One region of the Actinosynnema sp. NPDC020468 genome, then DNA from elsewhere that is predicted to be linked to it. Evidence: riboswitches for the same ligand, from Rfam matches in the RefSeq annotation. Region 1 holds a riboswitch; each other region holds the start of a gene.
The links. Region 1 has a riboswitch for glycine ahead of gcvP (aminomethyl-transferring glycine dehydrogenase). Riboswitches for the same ligand answer to the same signal wherever they lie in the genome.
Positions count from the first base shown of each region.

Region 2: it holds a riboswitch for glycine, as region 1 does, so the genes downstream of both, gcvT (glycine cleavage system aminomethyltransferase GcvT) here and gcvP (aminomethyl-transferring glycine dehydrogenase) in region 1, are expected to answer to the same signal.
Region 3: it holds a riboswitch for glycine, as region 1 does, so the genes downstream of both, gcvH (glycine cleavage system protein GcvH) here and gcvP (aminomethyl-transferring glycine dehydrogenase) in region 1, are expected to answer to the same signal.

Region 1 covers NZ_JBFAEO010000024.1:11,082-17,682, reverse strand. The annotation lists gene gcvP (aminomethyl-transferring glycine dehydrogenase) at 36-2,927, opposite strand; glycine riboswitch at 3,080-3,170, opposite strand; gene AB0G50_RS18595 (MerR family transcriptional regulator) at 3,234-3,800, opposite strand; gene AB0G50_RS18590 (bifunctional nuclease family protein) at 4,303-4,776, opposite strand; gene AB0G50_RS18585 (MerR family transcriptional regulator) at 4,921-5,610, opposite strand; gene garA (glycogen accumulation regulator GarA) at 5,607-6,062, opposite strand; gene gcvH (glycine cleavage system protein GcvH) at 6,176-6,577, opposite strand.
Region 2 covers NZ_JBFAEO010000054.1:18,658-25,258, reverse strand. The annotation lists gene glyA (serine hydroxymethyltransferase) at 1-981, opposite strand, end outside; gene gcvT (glycine cleavage system aminomethyltransferase GcvT) at 995-2,089, opposite strand; glycine riboswitch at 2,194-2,288, opposite strand; glycine riboswitch at 2,289-2,381, opposite strand; gene AB0G50_RS30010 (DUF3817 domain-containing protein) at 2,445-2,747, opposite strand; gene AB0G50_RS30005 (hypothetical protein) at 2,763-3,131, opposite strand; gene AB0G50_RS30000 (helix-turn-helix transcriptional regulator) at 3,318-3,803, opposite strand; gene AB0G50_RS29995 (hypothetical protein) at 3,984-4,145, opposite strand; gene AB0G50_RS29990 (CaiB/BaiF CoA-transferase family protein) at 5,057-6,181, opposite strand; gene AB0G50_RS29985 (acyl-CoA dehydrogenase family protein) at 6,182-6,601, opposite strand, start outside.
Region 3 covers NZ_JBFAEO010000027.1:49,554-56,154, reverse strand. The annotation lists gene AB0G50_RS20415 (ABC transporter ATP-binding protein) at 1-206, opposite strand, end outside; gene AB0G50_RS20410 (ABC transporter permease subunit) at 293-1,168, opposite strand; gene AB0G50_RS20405 (ABC transporter ATP-binding protein) at 1,168-2,370, opposite strand; gene AB0G50_RS20400 (hypothetical protein) at 2,419-2,787, opposite strand; gene AB0G50_RS20395 (hypothetical protein) at 2,793-2,975, opposite strand; gene ald (alanine dehydrogenase) at 3,272-4,378, opposite strand; glycine riboswitch at 4,577-4,668, shown strand; gene gcvH (glycine cleavage system protein GcvH) at 4,791-5,171, shown strand; gene AB0G50_RS20380 (L-serine ammonia-lyase) at 5,178-6,536, shown strand.

The sequences.
Region 1 (6,601 bases):
GGAGAGGGGAACGGGCGCCGAGCAGATCCGCGTGCCTAGCTGTACGCCTCGATCGGCGGGCAGGAGCAGACCAGGTTGCGGTCGCCCTTCGCGCCGTCGATGCGGCGGACCGGAGGCCAGATCTTCGGGGACGACGACGTGCCCGCCGGGAACACCGCCACCTCGCGGCTGTACGGGTGGGTCCACTCGCCCGTCGTCACGGACGCCGCCGTGTGGGGCGCGTTGCGCAGCGGGTTGTCGTCGGCCGGCCACTCGCCCGCGCCCACCAGGTCGATCTCGTGCCGGATCGCGATCATGGCGTCGATGAACCGGTCGATCTCGGCCAGGTCCTCGGACTCCGTCGGCTCCACCATCAGCGTGCCCGCGACCGGGAACGACATCGTGGGCGCGTGCAGACCGTAGTCGGCCAGGCGCTTCGCCACGTCGTCCACCGTCACGCCCGTCGCCTTGGTCAACGCCCGCAGGTCCAGGATGCACTCGTGGGCCACGAAACCGCCCTCGCCGGTGTAGAGGACCGGGAAGTGCTCGTCCAGCCGCCGCGCCACGTAGTTCGCCGCCGCGACCGCCGTCAACGTCGCCCGCCGCAGACCGTCCGCGCCCATCATCCGCACGTACGCCCACGAGATCGGCAGGATCGACGCCGAACCCCACGGCGCGCCCGCGATCGGGCCGACGCCCGAGGCCGGGCCGGCGGAGGGCTGCAACGGGTGGTTCGGCAGGAACGGCGCCAGGTGGGAGCGGACGCCGATCGGGCCGACGCCCGGGCCGCCGCCGCCGTGCGGGATGCAGAACGTCTTGTGCAGGTTCAGGTGCGACACGTCCGAGCCGAACTTCCCGTACTGCGCCAGGCCGATCAGCGCGTTCAGGTTCGCACCGTCCACGTACACCTGGCCGCCCGCGTCGTGCACCCAGCCGCACACCTCGCGCACGGTGTCCTCGTACACCCCGTGCGTCGACGGGTAGGTGATCATGATCGCGGCCAGGTCGTCCTGGTGCTCCACGACCGTCGACTTCAGGTGGTCCACGTCGATGTTGCCCGCGTCGTCGCACTTCACGACCACCACGCGCATCCCGGCCATCACCGCCGACGCCGCGTTCGTGCCGTGCGCCGACGACGGGATCAGGCACACGTCGCGCGCGAAGTCGCCGTTCGACCGGTGGTAGGCCCGGATCGCCAGCAACCCGGCGAACTCGCCCTGGCTGCCCGCGTTGGGCTGCAACGACACCGCGTCGTACCCGGTGATCTCGGCCAGCCACCCCTCCAGGTCGCCGATCAGGGACAGCATCCCCTCGGCGTCGGACGCGGGCGCGAACGGGTGCAGGTCGGCGAACTCGGGCCAGGTGATCGGCTCCATCTCGGCCGTCGCGTTGAGCTTCATCGTGCACGAGCCCAGCGGGATCATGCTCCGGTCGAGCGCGACGTCCTTGTCCGACAACGACCGCAGGTAGCGCAGCAGCGCGGTCTCCGAGCGGTGCGCGTGGAACACCGGGTGGGTCAGGTACTCCGTGGTGCGGCGCAGGTCGGTCGGGATGCCGTCGGCGGTGTCGCCGTCCAGCCCGTCGACGTCGGACACGGTGACGCCGAACGCCTTCCACACCGACTCGAGGTGCCCGCGCGTGGTCGTCTCGTCGCACGCGATCTGCACGTGGTCCGCGTCGACCTGCCACAGGTTCACGCCCAGGTCCCGCGCCGCCGCGACGACGTCGGCCGCCCGGCCCTCGACGTGCGCGCGCACGGTGTCGAAGAACTCGCCGTGCACGACGTCCACGCCGCCCTCGCACAGGCCGGCGGCCAGCACGGTCGCCATCCGGTGCGCCCGGGTCGCGATGTTCCGCAGGCCGTCCGGGCCGTGGTAGACCGCGTACATCGACGCGATCACCGCCAGCAGCACCTGCGCGGTGCAGATGTTCGAGGTCGCCTTCTCGCGGCGGATGTGCTGCTCGCGGGTCTGCAACGCGAGCCGGTAGGCCAACGAGCCGTCCGCGTCGACCGACACGCCGACCAGCCGGCCGGGCAGCTGCCGCTCCAGGCCCTGGCGCACGGCCATGTAGCCCGCGTGCGGCCCGCCGAACCCGATCGGCACGCCGAACCGCTGGGTGGTGCCCACGACGACGTCCGCGCCGATCTCACCCGGCGCGCGCAGCAGCGTCAGCGCCAGCAGGTCCGCGACCACGACCGCCTGCGCGCCCGCCTTGTGGATCTCCTCGATCAGCCCGGCCTGGTCCCGCACGACGCCGGACGCGCCGGGGTAGGACAGCAGCACGCCGAAGAAGTCGCCGCCCAGCCCGAGCCCCTCGAGGCCCTGGGACAGGTCGGCGGTGACGATCTCGATGCCCAGCGGCTCGGCGCGGGTCTCGATGACCGCGAGCGTCTGCGGCAGCGTGTCGACGTCGACCACGAACCGGGCCGACTTGGACCGGCCGGCGCGGCGCACCAGCGTCATCGCCTCGGCCGCCGCGGTGGACTCGTCCAGCATCGACGCGTTGGCCAGCGGCAACCCGGTCAGGTCGCCGACGACGGTCTGGAAGTTCAGCAGCGCCTCCAGCCGACCCTGCGAGATCTCCGGCTGGTACGGCGTGTAGGCCGTGTACCAGGCCGGGCTCTCCAGCACGTTGCGGCGGATCACCGGCGGCGTGGTGGTGCCGTAGTAGCCCAGGCCGATCATCTGGGTCATCGGCCGGTTGCGGGCCGCGAGGGCGCGCAGCTCGGCCAGCGCCTCGGTCTCGGTGGCGGGCGCGGGCAGGTCCAGCACCAGGTCGCGCACGCGGATCGACTCGGGCACCGCGCGCTGGGCCAGCTCCTCCAGCGAGCCGACGCCGATCACGTCGAGGATCCGGGCCAGCTCCGCGGGCCGCGGCCCGACGTGGCGGTCCGCGAACGGGGTGCCGTGTTCGAGCGCGGCGAGAGGGATGCGGTCCTGCGTCATGGGGGCGCCTTTCGGGGGGCTGCGGACAGACTCCTGCCGTTGCCCTCCCCCTCTGTCTTCCGCCCGACACGGGCGCCTGAGAGCTTCACCCGGCCGGGACCGGGCTTGCACCGTCGGCGGGGTCGGTTGCCCGGCCCACTTTCCAGAGGCGTCTCACCCGCGCGGTTCGTGTGCCTGAGAGGTTCCGGGGAGGAGTTGCTCCTTCGGCGCCGAGACGGGCTCGGACTCTCCCGCGCGGGGTAAAGCGACTACCCGCCGATCCTACCCGGCGGCTCGGGCTCCGAGGTTGTCGGCGCGACGCGGATCTCAGCCGGTCGCGCGGGTGCGCCTGCGGCGGGACAGCTCGTCGTCCGGTGTCTCCTCCAGCACGACGCCGTCGGCCCGCTCGGCCGGGAAGTCGTGGATGGTGCCGCTGATCTCCCGCATCGCGCCGCTGACCGCGATGCCGAACACGCCCTGACCGCCCTGGAGCAGGTCGACGACCTCCTCCGGCGACGTGCACTCGTAGACCGTGGTGCCGTCGCTGAAGAGCGTGATCCGGGCCAGGTCCTGCACGCCGCGCCTGCGCAGGTGGTCGACCGCGACGCGGATGTTCTGGAGGCTCACGCCGGTGTCCAGGAGTCGCTTGACGACCTTGAGCACCAGGATGTCCTTGAAGGAGTACAGCCGTTGGCTCCCCGAGCCGTGCGCACTCCTTATCGTCGGGTTGACCAGTCCCGTGCGCGCCCAGTAGTCCAACTGGCGGTAGGTGATGCCCGCGATCTGGCACGCGGCGGGCCCGCGGTACCCGACGAGCTCGTCCGGCAGCGAGGAGTCCGGGAACAGCTCACCCTGTTCGCCGGTGCCGGCCCGGATGCGCGCTTCCTCGACCACGCCTGCCTCCCCTCGACCCGGTCTCGCCGACCGGCGTGAAGCGACCTCGGTGCTCTACGAATGACACCGTGCCGATTCACCTGAGCTCGACGGTAAGACCGGGTAGGGGCCGGGTCAACGCGACTCGCTGGGCGTGTCTTACCTCAACCTCAGGTTGAGGTTGAGGAAGCCGTCTGACGTAGCCCATTCGGGTGGCGTTTAGTGATCGTTTAGCGCAGCACCGTTGACGTTGTGTAATCCAGAAGTGTGACACCAGGGGGTGGCACACGGGGTTGATCCACAACTCACCGCACACACCACGAGGGGCCGGCTTTCACTTCGCGGCCGAAACCCGACCCCTCGTGGTGAACGCGACCCCGAGACCTCCTCCGGGCACGTCGAGCCGTCCGGTCGACCACCGCGCGTCACCCGCGACCACCCCGACACCCGGAAACGCGAAACGGCCCCGACGGGAGCCGTCAGGGCTCGCGGTGCACGGGGCCGGTCGAGGTCGCGCGGCGGTTCAGGTGTCCGCGCCGCGGAAGTCCTCCGGCGAGACCGAGTCCAGGAACTCCCGGAACTTCTCGACCTCGTCCTCCTGCTCGTCGGGGATGATCAGACCCGCCTCCGCCAGGACGCTCTCCTCGGCGTGGATCGGCACCCCGATCCGCAGCGCCAGCGCCACCGAGTCGCTCGGCCGGGCCGACACGCGGATGTCGCCGTCGAAGACGAGTTCGGCGAAGTAGGTCCCCTCCTGGAGGTCGGTGATCCGGACCTGTTCCAACTGCCGGCCGAGCGCGCCGATCACGTCCTTGAGCAGGTCGTGGGTCAACGGCCGCGCGGGCCGGACACCCTGCTGCTCCAGGGCGATCGCCGTCGCCTCCACCGAGCCGATCCAGATCGGCAGGTAGCGTTCGCCCTCGGTTTCGCGCAGCAGCAGGATCGGCTGGTTCGCGGGCAGTTCCACCCGCACACCGACGACACGCATTTCGCTCATCGGGTCTCGCCTCCCTCAGCGCGCTGAAATTCTGGCGTCCCCGCTACCTCACGAGGATCCCCCACCCACATCTCCGACGCTACCCGCCAAGCGGGCCTTCTGCGCAACCGCCCGGGTAGCCGGGATCAGCATGCGGACACCTGTTCACCTGGGCGAAACGCGGTTCGCGACGGCCTCGCGAAGACCCACTTTGACCAGGAGTGTGTGCAGCGTTACGGACAGCGCCGCCAGCTCCCGGACGACCTCCTCGGCACGGGCCCGCGACTGCGGGTCGCGCTGCCGGGACAAAGGTGCCACCAGCTGCTCCACCAACCCGACCTCGCGGTCCGCCGCGGCCTGGAAGGGCCGCAGGTGGCGCGGTTCCACACCGTGCCGCGCCAACGCCCGCACGGTCGTCGCGATCTGCACCGCGTCGCCGTCGTACCACCCCGCGGGACCCGGCTTCACCAGGCCGAAGCGCTCCAGCTCGGCCAGCACGCCGGGCTCGATGCCGGCCCGGGTGACCAGGTCGTCCCGCGTCACGCGCGAGGTCGGGGCGCCGAACTGCTCCGCACCGACCGGGTGCGGAGCGTCCGGAGCGCCGTCCAACTGCTCCTTGATGACCTTCAACGGCAGGTACCGGTCGCGCTGGGCCGCCAGCACGTACCGCAGACGTTCGACGTCGGCGGAGGTGAACTGGCGGTACCCCGATGCCGTTCGTGCCGGGCGGACCAGACCTTCCGACTCCAGGAACCTGATCTTGGAGATCGTCACGTCCGGGAAGTCCGCGCGGAGTTGCGAGAGCACCGCTCCGATGCTCAACCCCCCGCGCTGCGACCGCCCGGCCGCGGTCACTGCCCCCCGGCGCCCGGACCGGTCAGGAACACGAGGCGGAACTTGCCGATCTGGACCTCGTCGCCGTTGGCGAGCACCGCCTGGTCGACGGGCTCGCGGTTGACGTAGGTGCCGTTGAGGCTGCCCACGTCGATCACCACGAACTCGCCGCCCTCGCGGCGGAACTCGGCGTGCCGGCGGGACACCGTCACGTCGTCGAGGAAGATGTCGCTGTCGGGGTGCCGGCCCGCGCTGGTCGTGTCGCGGTCCAAGAGGAACCGCGAACCCGCGTTGGGACCGCGCTTGACCACCAGCAGGGCGGACCCGGCCGGCAGCGCGTCGACACCGGCGACGGCCGGCTCACCGGCGGGGGCCTCTGCGCCCTCGACCTCGGCGAGGAAGTCGGCCCGGAAAACGGAGGTCCGCTCCGGGCCCTGCTCGGGCGGAACGCCTGGCCCGTCGTTCGTGCTCACCTGAGCTCTCCTCCTGCTGCTGGAACCGTCGGGACCGCTAGAACCTATCGTGCCCGAGCTGGCCTCTGAGGAGCGGCTCCCCCTCCGACCGAAGAGCCGCCGGAAGATCGACGTCACCCCTGCGCCGCCAACTCCTGGTACGCGACGGCGTCGAGCAGGTCCTCGACCGCGGCCGGGTCGTTCAGCCGCAGCTCGATCATCCAACCCTCACCGTACGGGTCGGTGTTGACCAGGTCGGGTTCCTGGTCGAGCGCGTCGTTGCGGGCGACGACCTCACCGGCGAGCGGCGCGTAGATGTCGGAGACGCTCTTGGTCGACTCGACCTCGCCGAGCGTCTGACCGGCGCCGACCTGCTCGCCGAGTTCGGGGAGCTGGACGAACACGACGTCGCCGAGTTGGGACTGGGCGTAGTCCGTGATGCCGATGCGCACGGTGTCGTCACCTGTGCGCAGCACCCACTCATGTTCCTCGGTGTACTTCAGCTCCTCGGGAATCACCGCGGTGCGCTCCTTCATGACGGTGGATCTTCGCCGCCGAAT
Region 2 (6,601 bases), on a different contig from region 1:
GTCGACCAGCACGAGGTGCACGTCCGTACCGCCCGTGAGCACCTTCACACCCGCCGCCGCGGTGTCCTCACGGGACAGTCGGTCGGCCAGGATCCGCGCGCCTTCGAGGGTCCGGCGCTGGCGGTCGGCGAACTCGGGCGACGCGGCGTGCTTGAACGCCACCGCCTTGCCCGCGATCACGTGCTCCAGCGGACCGCCCTGCTGGCCGGGGAACACCGCCGAGTTGATCTTCTTGGCGAGGTCGGCCTCGTTGGTCAGGATCACGCCGCCGCGCGGGCCGCCGAGCGTCTTGTGCGTCGTCGTCGTCGTGACGTGCGCGTGCGGCACCGGGCTCGGGTGCAGCCCCGCCGCCACCAGGCCGGCGAAGTGCGCCATGTCCACCATCAGGTACGCGCCCACCGAGTCGGCGATCCGGCGGAACTCGGCGAAGTCCAGCTGCCGCGGGTAGGCCGACCAGCCCGCCACGATCAGCTTCGGCCGGTGCTCCTGCGCCAGCGCCTCGACCTCGGCCAGGTCCACCAGACCGTCCACATCGGACACGTGGTACGGCACGACGTTGTACAGCTTGCCGGAGAAGTTGATCCGCATGCCGTGCGTCAGGTGGCCGCCGTGCGCGAGGTCCAGGCCGAGGATCGTGTCGCCGGGCTGGAGCAGCGCGAACATGGCGGACGCGTTGGCCTGCGCGCCCGAGTGCGGCTGCACGTTGGCGAAACCGGCGCCGAACAGCGCCTTGACCCGCTCGATCGCCAGCCGCTCGATCACGTCGACGTGCTCGCAGCCGCCGTAGTAGCGACGACCCGGGTACCCCTCGGCGTACTTGTTGGTGAGCACCGAGCCCTGCGCCTCGAGCACCGACACCGGGGTGAAGTTCTCCGAGGCGATCATCTCCAACGTGCTCTGCTGCCGGCCCAGCTCGGCGGCCACCGCCTGCGCGACCTCCGGGTCGAACTCCGCGAGGGAGGTGTTGAAGTGCTCCGACATGGTCCAGGCTCCCTTAAGAGTTGCGCTTGTAGAACGGCAGTGCGACGACCTCGACCGGTTCGCGCCTGCCACGGACGTCGACGGACAACTGCGTGCCGGGCTGGGCGTTCGCCTTGGTGACGTACGCCATCGCGACCGAGTAGCCCAGCGTGGGCGACAGCGCGCCGCTGGTGATCTCGCCGATGGGCGTGCCCTCCGCGTCGAGCACGGGGTAGCCGTGCCGCGGCGCGCGCCGGGAGGTGGTCGTGAGGCCGACCAGGGTGGTGTCGACGTCGCCGAGCTTCTCCAGCGCTTCCCGGCCGACGAAGTCGCCCGGCTTGTCGAACTTCACCACGCGACCGAGGTTGGCGTGGAAGGGGGTGCGGTCGAGGCCGAGTTCGTTGCCGTACAGCGGCATGCCGGCCTCCAGGCGCAGCGTGTCGCGGCAGCCGAGGCCCGCCGGCCTCAGGTCGTGCGCGGCGCCCGCCTCCAGCAGCGCGCGCCACACGTGCGGCGCGTCGGCGGGCGCGGTGAACAGCTCGAAGCCGTCCTCGCCGGTGTAGCCCGTGCGCGCCAGCAGCACCGGGCGGCCCGCGACCTGCGACCGGTACGACGCGTAGTACTTGACCGTGCCGAGGTCGGTCGGCGTGAGGCCCTCCAGGATCGCGAGCGACGCCGGGCCCTGCACCGCGAGCAGCGCGTAGTCCGCCGAGCGGTCGGCGACCTCGGTGTCGAAGCCCTGCGCCCGCGCCACGATCGCCTCGTGCACCACGGCGGCGTTGGAGGCGTTCGCGACGACCAGGAACTCCTGGTCGCCCAGCCGGTAGACGATCAGGTCGTCCACCACGCCGCCGTCGGCCTCGCAGATCATGGTGTAGCGGGCGCGGCCGACGCCGATCGCGGACGAGTGGCCCACCAACGCGTAGTCCAGCGCCTTGCCCGCCTCGGGGCCGGTGAGCACGATCTCACCCATGTGGGTCAGGTCGAACAGGCCCGCCGAGGTGCGGACCGCGTGGTGCTCGGCCAGTTCGCTCTCGTAGCGCAGGGGCATCCGCCAGCCCGCGAAGTCGGTGAACTGGGCGCCCAGCGCCTCGTGCTCGGCGTGCAAGGGCGTCCGACGGCTTTCCACGGGGTTCCTCCCTGGTGGGCGCACGGCAGTGCGACCGACCTGTGCGGCCGGTCTGCCGGTACGAAGGATGACACGGTCCATCGGAGACTCCTCGTCGAGAGCGAGCCTCCCCCTCTGTCATGAGCCTGAGAGCTTCGCCGCTGCGTTCGGGCAGCGGCTTGCACCGTGGGCGAGGCTTGCGCCTGCTTTCCAGAGTTGCCTTCGTCGGGCGGTAGCTGTGCCTGAGAGATTCCGGGGAGGAGTTGCTCCTTCGGCGCCCCTGCTCTCCAGGGGACTCTCCCGCGCGACATCGACGGCCGTGTTCAGTTGGTGGCCCAGACGCTAGGCGTGCCGGGGTCGGCGGTCAACCGGCGGCTCACAGCGCGCGGTCGGCGCGGACGCTCTCCACGACCTTGCGCTCGGCGTAGAAGGACACGAACGGAATCGTGCCGGCCAGCAGGACCAGGGCCGTGCCCTTGATCGACCAGCGGGACTTGAGCGCCAGGTCGACGGTCAGCACCAGGTAGACGGCGTAGAGGAAGCCGTGCACCGGACCGACGACGGCCATCATCCCGGAGTTGCCGCCGAGGTACTTGACGAACATCGCGGCCACGAGCACCAGCAGGCCGACACCCACCACGTAAGCCATGAACCTGAACCGGCTCAGCGCACCGCTCATCGCCCTACCTTCACCTCACCGCGTGTCCCGCGCGTGGAGTGCCGCGAGGAAGCGGTTGTAGGCCGCGTGCTCGTCGTCCTCGTCGTCGTGCGCGGGTGATCCGACGGGTGCCACGGTAACGGGCGGGGTCACGGGCTCGGCCACCGGCTCCTGGGCGATGCGGGCCTTGTTCCGGGCGTCCAACCGGCGGATGCGCCACACCATGAAGGCCGGGAAGAGGCCGAAGAGGGGCCACTGGAAGACGTAGCCGAGGTTCTGGAACGTGCCGCCGGCCTCGGAGAAGCGCTCCCACTGCCAGTAGGCGAGGCCGCAGCAGACGGCCAGCGAGAGCAGGCACACGACCGCGATACCGACCCGCTTGGGGGTGACGACGGCGCTGCCCATGCCCTCGATCGTACTTCGCGGGGTCGAGCACCCGACCACCCGCGTCAGGACGGCCGCGCGATCATCCGCGCGGCATCCCCTTCGGGACTGGGGCTCCCGGTTGCGGCGCCAAGAGCCCACTCCCCTTGCCGGCCCTGGGGCTCCCTTGACGGCGGAGCCCTCGGGTCGTCCCCGAACTCGTTCCCGCTAGGCCACGCCGTCCCGGCGTTGCCTCTGCAACCTGGCCACACACCAGGCCGCCGCACTGCCCCGACGCAGGTGCTGGAGCACCGTCATCGGTCCGAGACGTCGACCGAGGTCGGCGGGGCTCAGCCCGGCCGCCCGGTAGTCGAGCGCGCGCTGGTCCAACGGGCTGATGCCCGCGTCCCACCACGCTTCCGCCTCCGTCAGGTCGCCCACCAGCTGCCAGTAGCTGGCGGCGGCCGCGAGGAGGACCTCGGGCACCTCGGGTGCCCGCTTCCTCATCGCCACGACGTACGCCGGGTCCGCGGATTCGACCCGCATCACCCCGCGGTTGCCGCCGGTCGCCCGCTGCACGGGGATCCCCGGTGACGGCGGGGCCTCGGCGAGCCACGCGTCCTTGATCCGGTTCACCTCTTGCAGCTCGGCGTCGTCCGAGCGCTCAGCCGCCCACTGCCGCAGCAGCTCGTCGACTCCGGAGTCCTCGACCATTCTGCCTCCTCGTCGGTCGAAGATCAGCCAATGCAGCGCACCGTATTAGCGGGTACCGACAACCGCTAGACCCTTGTTCGGCCAAAACCCTGTTACCAGGGCGTTATAGCCCTCATTCCACCCATACGGTGCAACGCCGGCGGCCCCCGACCACCGTGGGTGACCCCGGCCGTCGAACACCTATGCGAAGAGGCTGCGGACGAACGTCAGGATGGACTCGGCGCCGTCCCGCAGCCCGCCGAGGGCCGCCTTGACCGCCTGGGCGGACTGGTCGGGCTGGGTGATCAGGAAGAACAACACCAGCGCGACGACCGCCAGCGTCACCACCTTCTTGAGGTTCACTGAATGCCTCTCCGTCCGTTGACAGGTGCCGGTTGGGCGCGTCGAGGCGTGCCTCGTCACCCGCCATGGTCCCCCATTCACCCGGATGACAACCCTCGAACCGCCGACATCCCACGTCCGGCCGCATGTCGGAGCACGCTGCCACGCCGAGCGAGCGCCGGCGTCACCCGAACGGACGATCAAGAACAGGCCGCCGTCCGTCGATGCTGTGGGTACGAGCACATCGCTCACCTCCCCGCACGAACCCCGAGGTGCCGCACCACCGTCTTCTCTCCAGGCCCTGTCACCCAGTTGCGCGGCACCCACCACACCGCGTGACCGTGGTCAATGAAGGCCGACACCATTTCAGGCGACACCTTCACCGCTTTGTTGCGCCCTTTTTCAGACCAATCCTCACCAGACCAATCCCTTTTTCCGCCGGGGTGCGGTCCCCGGCTCGGGGCACCCGGCCTCCCGAACGAGTGGTCCCGATCGAGTGGGCGGCCCCACCCGCCGGAGCCCGCGCCCCACCCCGTCCCGACGGCCCGGAACCGAATCGGCCTCGGATTTTCCCGGCGGAACGCGACAACCGCCGCCTTCCGGACACCCGACCCCGGATTCCGCCCCACCGCCACCCGCCGGACCAGCGTGGACACGCGACCACCGCGCGCGGGCCCGGCACACCGCCCCCGCAGTCCAGACCACCCCGCCGCGGCGCGCCGACCCACGAGGCCGACCACCGGCGTAGCGCGGCACCCGGGGCACCGTCACCACAGGCGACCGCGAGCGTGCGCGACCCGGGTCCGGAGCGGCCGGCGAGCAGCCCGAACCCCCCGCCCGCACGGCGCCTTCCCCGGGCGGGAGGCCCCGGCGGCCGCGACCCGACCGGAGGCGTCAGGTCGGACGACCGGCCAACCCTCGGCGTCCCGGTGTCAGGCCACCACGCCCGCGGCACGAAGCGCGTCGACCTCGGCCTCCGCGTAGCCGGCCTCCGCCAGGACCTCCGCGGTGTGCTCGCCCTGCCTCGGCGGCGGGGCGGGCACCGCGGCCGGGGTGCGGGCGAAGCGGGGTGCCGGTGCGGGTTGGGGGATGCCGGCGATGTCCACGAAGGTCGACCTCGCCTGGTTGTGGGGGTGGGACGGTGCTTCCCGCGGGGTCAGCACGGGGGCGAGGCAGGCGTCGCGGCCGGCGGCCAGGGCGGCCCACTCGTCGCGCGGGCGGGTGGCCACGGCGGCGGCGATCAGGGTGCGGAGGTGGGGCCAGGTGCTCGGGTCGTTGCGGTCCGGGAGGTCGGGCGGCAGGTCCAGCAGGGCGACCAGGTCCGCGTAGAACTTCTCCTCCAGGGCGCCGATCGCGACGAAACCGCCGTCCGACGCCTCGTACACGTCGTAGAACGGGGCGCCGCCGTCGAGCAGGTTCCCGCCGCGGCCGCCCGGCCACGCGCCGGACGACGCCATGCTGTGCACGAACGTGGTCAGCAGCGCCGCGCCGTCCACCATCGCCGCGTCCACGACCTGGCCCCGGCCCGAGCGCGACCGCTCGTACAGGGCGGCCAGCACGCCCATCGCGAGCAGCAGACCGCCGCCGCCGAAGTCGCCGAGCAGGTTCAGCGGCACGGTGGGCGGCGCGCCCGCCCGCCCGATGGGCTCCAGCGCGCCCGCGACCGCGATGTAGTCGATGTCGTGCCCGGCCGCCGACGCGAGCGGGCCCGTCTGGCCCCACCCCGTCATCCGGCCGTAGATCAGGCCGGGGTTGCGCGCCAGGCACCGCGCCGGCCCGAGGCCGAGGCGTTCGGTGACGCCCGGGCGGAAGCCCTCGACCAGCACGTCCGCCGACTCGACCAGCCGGAGCACCACCTCGGCGCCCTCCGGACGACGCAGGTCGACGCCGACCGACCGGCGGCCGCGGCCGAGCAGGTCGCCCGGCACGGCCGACCCGCCGCGCACGCGGTCCACCCGCACCACCGACGCGCCGAGGTCGGCCAGCACCATGCAGCCGAACGGCGCGGGGGCGAGGCCCGCCAGTTCGACCACCCGGAGCCCTTCGAGGGGGCCCATTTAGAGCGACCTCGCGATGATTTCCTTCATGATCTCGTTCGTCCCGCCGTAGATCTTCTGCACGCGCGCGTCCGCCCACGCCCGCGCGATCGGGTACTCGGTCATGTACCCGTAGCCGCCGAACAGCTGCACGCACTCGTCCACGACCCGGCACAGCCGCTCCGAGGCCCACCACTTCGCCATCGCCGCCGTCGGCACGTCCAGCCGCCCCTCCAGGTGCGACTGCACGCACTCGTCCACGAACGCCCGCGTCACCCGCGCCTCGGTCGCGCACTCGGCCAGCGTGAACCGGGTGTTCTGGAACTTGATCAGCTCCCGGCCGAACGCGGTGCGGTCCTTGACGTAGTCGAGCGTCAGGTCCACCGCCGCCTCGATGCCCGCGACCGACGCCACCGCGATGAGCAGCCGCTCCTGGGGCAA
Region 3 (6,601 bases), on a different contig from region 1:
TCCAAAACGACGAGAACAGTCGCCAACAGGCCCAGTCGATCAGTCCGCCCGGCCACGGCGTCATCAACGGCGAACTTGATCAAAAGGGGCCCGACCGCCTGCAACCCCGTACCCACAACAGCGGCCAACACAGACCAGACCACCAGCGGCCGATGCTTCCAGCACGCCGTGGCAAGTCTGCGAATCCAGCCGTCCGAAGTGGTCACAGGTCCACAGTAGGTCGGACCCCCGACAGTTTCCGATCAGGCGACTCAGCTCACGCGAACCCTCACGCGACCCGGCCGCCCAGCCCTTACGTGATGTCCTTGCGCTGCGTGGACGCCCACCCGCCGGCGAAGAACAACGCGGTCCAGGCCAGGAAGATCAACCCGGAGATCCACCACTCGAACGCCCCGAGCCCACCGGCGAAGAACCGGGTCGCCTGGACCACCTCGTCCGGCACCACCCCGGCCGCCGACAGGAACAGCGACGACGCCACCGACCCGGTGATCCCGTTGACCGACCCGTTGGGCAGGTACCCGATCAACCACGGCGCGCCCTGCGAGCTGAGCACCAGCTGGATCAGGTTCTCCACGATCAGCATGTACAGCAGCAGCACCACCGTCGTGCCGACCACGCTGCCCATCAACGCGCCCACGCCGACGCCGAACATCGTCATCAGGATCGACGCCACGAGGCCCACCGCGCACATCGCGAGCCAGCCGCCCGCGTCCGGCAGCGCCGACGGCGAGGAGGTCAGCGCGATGCCGATGCTCACCGACGCCACGATCACGATGCCGTAGAACGCGCCCCACGCGATGTAGACCAGCATCTTCGCGGTCAGCGCGGCGACCCGGTTGGGCGCGGTGAGGAACGTGGTGGTGATGGTCCGCCGGTTGATCTCGTTCGAGATCGCGAGCCCGCCGAAGATCATCGGGAAGATCGTCGCCACGTTGATGCTGCGCGCCATGCCGAACAGCGACAGCTGCCACTGGCTGGGGTCCAACCCGAAGGCGTTGGTCAGCTCCTCGGCCTCGGAGCTGCTGAACACCTCGAGGATGCCGTCACCGATCGCGCCCGTGCCGAGCGCCCAGCCCAGCGCGATCACGAACGTCGGGATGAGCAGTCCCCACCACAACCCGGTGGTGGTCGTCTTGCGGAACTCCGCCTTGACCAGGTTTCCCAGCATCACGCACCGCCCCCGAGACCGCCCTGGCCGGGCTGGTCGTACCCCTGCTGCCGATCCTGCTGGTACCCCTGCGGCGGCGTGCCCGGAGGCGGTACCGCGGGAGGCGGTGCCACCGGAGGCGGCACGACCGGCGGGGGAGCCTGCTGGTACCCCGGCTGCTGGTACCCCTGCGGCGGCGCGTAGTAGCCCGAACCCGGCGGCTGCCCGCCGTACGGGTTCTGCGCCGCCGGGTCGCCGTACGGGTTCGGCGCCGCGTACGGGTTCGGAGCCCCGTACTGCTGCTGTGGCGGCGGCGCCGCGTACTGACCGCTGGTCAGCTGGAAGAACAGCCGTTCCAGGTCGGCCTTCTCCTCCTGGATGCCGTACACCGACACGCCCGCCTTCAGCGCGAGGTCGGCGACCCGCTTCGCGTCGACGCCCGCGATCGCGATCCGGCCGTCCGGCACCTGCTCGATGCCCGAGATGCCCTCGGCCTGCAACGCGGCCACCAGCGCGCCCGGGTCCGACGGCTGCACCAGCACCCGGCTCTGCTGCGAGTCGCGCAGGTTCGCCAGCGGGCCGTAGTACATGGTCTGGCCGCGGCTGACGATCACCACCTGGTCCACCGTCTGCTCGACCTCGGCCAGCAGGTGGCTGGAGATCAGCACCGTGCGGCCGGACCGGGCGTAGGACTGGAGGAACTGCCGCAGCCAGGCGATGCCCTCGGGGTCGAGGCCGTTGGCCGGCTCGTCCAGGACCAGCACCTGCGGGTCGCCGAGCAGCGCGGTGGCCAGTGCCAGCCGCTGCTTCATGCCCAGCGAGAACCCGCCCGCCTTGCGGTCCGCGGCCTGGCCGAGGCCGACCAGTTCCAACACCCGGTCCGCCTGCTGGTCCGGCACGCCGATCGCGGCCGCGTACACCCGCAGGTGGTTGCGCGCGGTGCGCTTGGGGTGGAACCCCTGCGCCTCCAGCACCGCGCCGACGACCCGACCCGGGTTGCCGAGCTGGTGGAACGGGCGCCCGTTGATCAGGCCGATGCCCGCGGTCGGCGTCACCAGCCCGAGCAGCATGCGCAGGGTCGTCGTCTTGCCGGCGCCGTTCGGACCGAGGAAGCCGGTCACCGAACCGGGTTCCACCGTGAAGCTCAGATTCTGCACCGCTGCGACCGGACCGAACTGCTTGGTCAAGTTCTGCACCACGATGCGGCCACTGCCGTCGTGCACGCGTCCCTCCCGAGTGCTCCTACCGGGGGTCATCCTGCCCTAGGCGGATCACTCGGGTCGGGCGTGTCGTGGTTTCCGCGTCACCTCCGGTAGATCCCGGGTGGTGGTGACACGTCCGAACGGGTAGCGCAGCGGTCGCCTGCGCTCGCGGTGCGGCACGCCCTCGCCGATGAGGTGCTGGTGCGCCATCGTCCACACCTGGCACGGCCACCGCTTGTGCCGCAGCACGCCGACGCACGCGAGGCACCGGCTGTCCGGATCCGGTTGGTGCACGGTCAACAGCAGCCGCCAGCCGTCGGCGAGCCGGTGGATCTCGGAGCGCGCCAGCGGCACCAGCGCGTCGGCCTCGCCGCTCTCGGCGACCTCGTCCAGGTGGGCCAGCCGGCGCAGCACGGCGGCGCGGAGCGCTTCGTCCACCCCGATCACATCCGGTCCGCGGCCTGGTCGAGCAGGCGGTGCAACCGACGGGTCTGGGTGACCGACATCACAGCCGATTCGCCGGGCGGGGCGACGAGCAGCACCCGGTCGTCCTCCACCACCACCGTCACCGACCGGTCTCGGCCGAACGGGTCGTGGCAGTCGATCCAGCCCTGCGGGTGTGCCATGAGCGCTCCGATCCCTGCGGCGGAAGGTCTGCCTGAGGCATCGGTCGAGACCGTGTCGTGACTGACCCGTTACGACGCGAATTCACTCGTTTGCTTGAGGCACAACCACGGAACGTGCCCTGACGCGGTGAAGAATTGGCCACGACTCGACCCCCGCGCCTGGGCAGCGGACCCCGTTCCCGGCTAAGATTGGCCACGCGGCCCGCTCCCAGTGACCCCCAGGCTGGTTGAGCGGGCCGCCTCACGTTGAAAGGGCCGCCCGCGGTTGTGCGGGCGGCCCTTTCCTGTTGCGGCGATCAGCTCTCGAAGGCCGTGAACTCCAGCTCGTGCGCCTGCGCGACCGGCTCGTTGGTCAGCAGGCCCTCGTGCACGTTGAGGCCGGGCGCCAGGGCGGCGTCGGCGGCCAGCGCGGCACGCCATCCCTTGTCCGCCAACGCGACCGCGTACGGCAGCGTGACGTTGGTCAGCGCGTAGGTCGACGTGCGGGGCACCGCGCCGGGCATGTTGGCGACGCAGTAGAAGACCGAGTCGTGCACCTGGTAGGTCGGGTCGGCGTGGGTGGTCGGCCGCGAGTCGGCGAAGCAGCCGCCCTGGTCGATCGCGATGTCCACGAGCACCGAGCCCGGCTTCATCTGCGCGACCAGCTCGTTGCTCACCAGCTTGGGCGCCTTCGCGCCGGGCACCAGCACCGCGCCGATCACCAGGTCCGCCTCGCGCACGGCCTGGTCGACCGAGTAGCGGTTGGACGTGACGGTGCGCAGCCGGCCCTGGAACAGCGAGTCGATGTGCCGGAGGCGGTCCACGTTGGTGTCGAGGATCTCCACGTCCGCGCCGAGGCCGACGGCGATGGTGGCCGCGTTGAGGCCCGCCACGCCGCCGCCGATCACCACGACCCGCGCCGGGTGCACGCCGGGCACGCCGCCGGGCAGCACGCCGCGCCCGCCGGAGGGCTTCATCAGCGAGAACGCGCCGACCTGGGGCGCGAGCCTGCCCGCGACCTCGGACATCGGTGCCAGCAGCGGCAGCGCGCCGTTCGCGGTCTGCACGGTCTCGTAGGCGATGGCCGTGGTGCCGGAGTCCAGCAGCGCCCGCGTCAGCGGCAGGTCGGCGGCGAGGTGCAGGTAGGTGAACAGCACCTGGCCCTTGCGCAGCCGGGGGTACTCGACCGCGATGGGCTCCTTGACCTTGAGCACCAGGTCGCCCTCGGCCCACACGTCGTCCGCGGTGGCCAGCACCTTGGCGCCGGCGGCGAGGTACTCCTCGTCGGTGATGGCCGAGCCCAGACCCGCGCCGGCCTCGACGAACACCTCGTGCCCGCGGGAGGACAGCTCGTGGGCGCCCGCGGGGGTCAGCGCGACGCGGTACTCGTGGTTCTTGATCTCGCGGGGAACTGCGATCCGCACGGTGGGCTCCTTCGCTCCTACTCGGTACGCCAAAGGTCGGGTACCCGGTGCGCCCTGTCATCGTGCCGGGAGCACGAACGGCGAGGTCCGCGTTTGTGCGAGGTGAACAAGGGCCGCCGCGCGTTGACACCCGTCGTGGTCGGCACCTAGCGTTCGGGTCACTCCAACTGAACATCGGCCGCGGCGCCCACCTGCGCCGGAACCCGCGCGGGAGAGTCCTCGGCACGACCGGGGCGCCGAAGGAGCAAGCACCCCGCACACTCTCAGGCAGCGAGAACCGCGCGGGCGAGGCGACTCTGGAAAGCGTGCCCCGCGGCGCGCACCCACGGTGCAAGCCGCGACGATGCGGTGAAGCTCTCAGGTCCCAGGACAGAGCAGGGGACCTGGAACCCACCTGTCAGGGAGCGCTGCCGTGACCTTTCCCGAACACCTGCTGTACACCGCCGAGCACGAGTGGGTCGACTGGGTGCCGGGCACCCAGGAGCCCGTGTCGGTGGGCATCACCTCCTACGCCGCGTCCTCGCTGGGCGACATCGTGTTCGTGCAGCTGCCCGAGGTCGGCACGGTCGTGCAGTCCGGCGACGTGTGCGGCGAGCTCGAGTCGACCAAGTCGGTGAGCGACCTGTACGCGCCGGTCAGCGGCGAGGTGGTCGAGGTCAACACCGCGGTCGGGGACGACCCGTCGGCGATCAACGACGACCCGTACGGCGAGGGTTGGCTGTTCAAGGTCACCGTCACCGACGCGCAGGGCCTGCTCACCGCCGCGAAGTACGCGGAACTGACCGAGAGCTGAGCGGCCGTGGCGATCAGCGTCTTCGACCTGTTCTCCATCGGTATCGGGCCGTCCAGTTCCCACACGGTCGGCCCGATGCGAGCCGCGACCATGTTCATCGATCGATTGCCTCTGAATTCAGTCGACCGGGTGCATGTGGAGCTGTTCGGCTCACTCGGTGCAACCGGACATGGTCACGGCAGCCCGAAGGCGGTGCTGCTGGGTCTGGAGGGTCACCGGCCGGAGGAGGTCGACCCCCGGGAGGCCGAGCGGCGGGTGGCCGAAATCCGGGCGACGGGCCGGTTGCTGCTGGGTGGCGTGCGGGAGATCGCGTTCCGCGAAGACACCGACCTGGTGATGCACCGCCGCAAGTCGCTGCCGCTGCACCCGAACGGGATGAGCTTCGCCGCCTACTCGGGTGATGCGGTGGTCGACTCGGCGGTGTACTACTCCGTCGGCGGCGGCTTCGTGGTGGACGAGACCGCGACCGGCGCCGACCGCATCAAGCCCGACACCACCCCGCTCGCCCTGCCCTTCCGGACCGGGGACGAGTTGTTGGCGCGCACGCGCGAGCACGGCCTGTCGATCAGCGAGGTGATGCTGGCGAACGAGCTGTCCTGGCGGCCGGAGGCCGAGGTGCGCTCGTCGCTGCTGCGCATCTGGGGCGTCATGCAGGAGTGCGTGGCGCAGGGGTGCGTCGAGACCGGCGAGCTGCCGGGTGGTCTGAAGGTGCGGCGGCGCGCGGCGGAGATGCACGCGCGGTTGGCCTCGGAGCACTACGCGACCGACCCGCTGCGGGTGATGGACTGGGTGACGCTGTTCGCGCTGGCGGTGAACGAGGAGAACGCCGCCGGCGGCCGGGTGGTGACGGCGCCGACGAACGGCGCGGCCGGGATCGTGCCGGCGGTGCTGCACTACTACGCCAGGTTCGTGCCGGGCGCGTCGGACGACGGCATCGTGCGGTTCCTGCTGACGGCCGGCGCGATCGGCGTGCTGTTCAAGGAGAACGCGTCGATCTCGGGCGCCGAGGTCGGGTGCCAGGGCGAGGTCGGGTCGGCGTGCTCGATGGCGGCGGGCGGGTTGGCCGAGGTGCTGGGCGGCACGCCGGAGCAGGTCGAGAACGCGGCGGAGATCGCGATGGAGCACAACCTCGGCCTGACGTGCGACCCGATCGGGGGACTGGTGCAGATCCCGTGCATCGAGCGCAACGCGCTGGCGTCGATCAAGGCGATCACGGCGGCGCGGATGGCGCTGCGGGGCGACGGCTCGCACTTCGTGTCGCTGGACAAGGTCATCAAGACCATGCGCGAAACCGGCAAGGACATGAAGGTGAAGTACAAGGAAACGGCCCGCGGCGGTCTCGCGGTGAACGTCATCGAGTGCTGATTCCCAGGTCCTGATTTCGCGACGCCCCCCGTCCCGCGCCCGAGCGCGCGGCGGGGGGCTTTCTC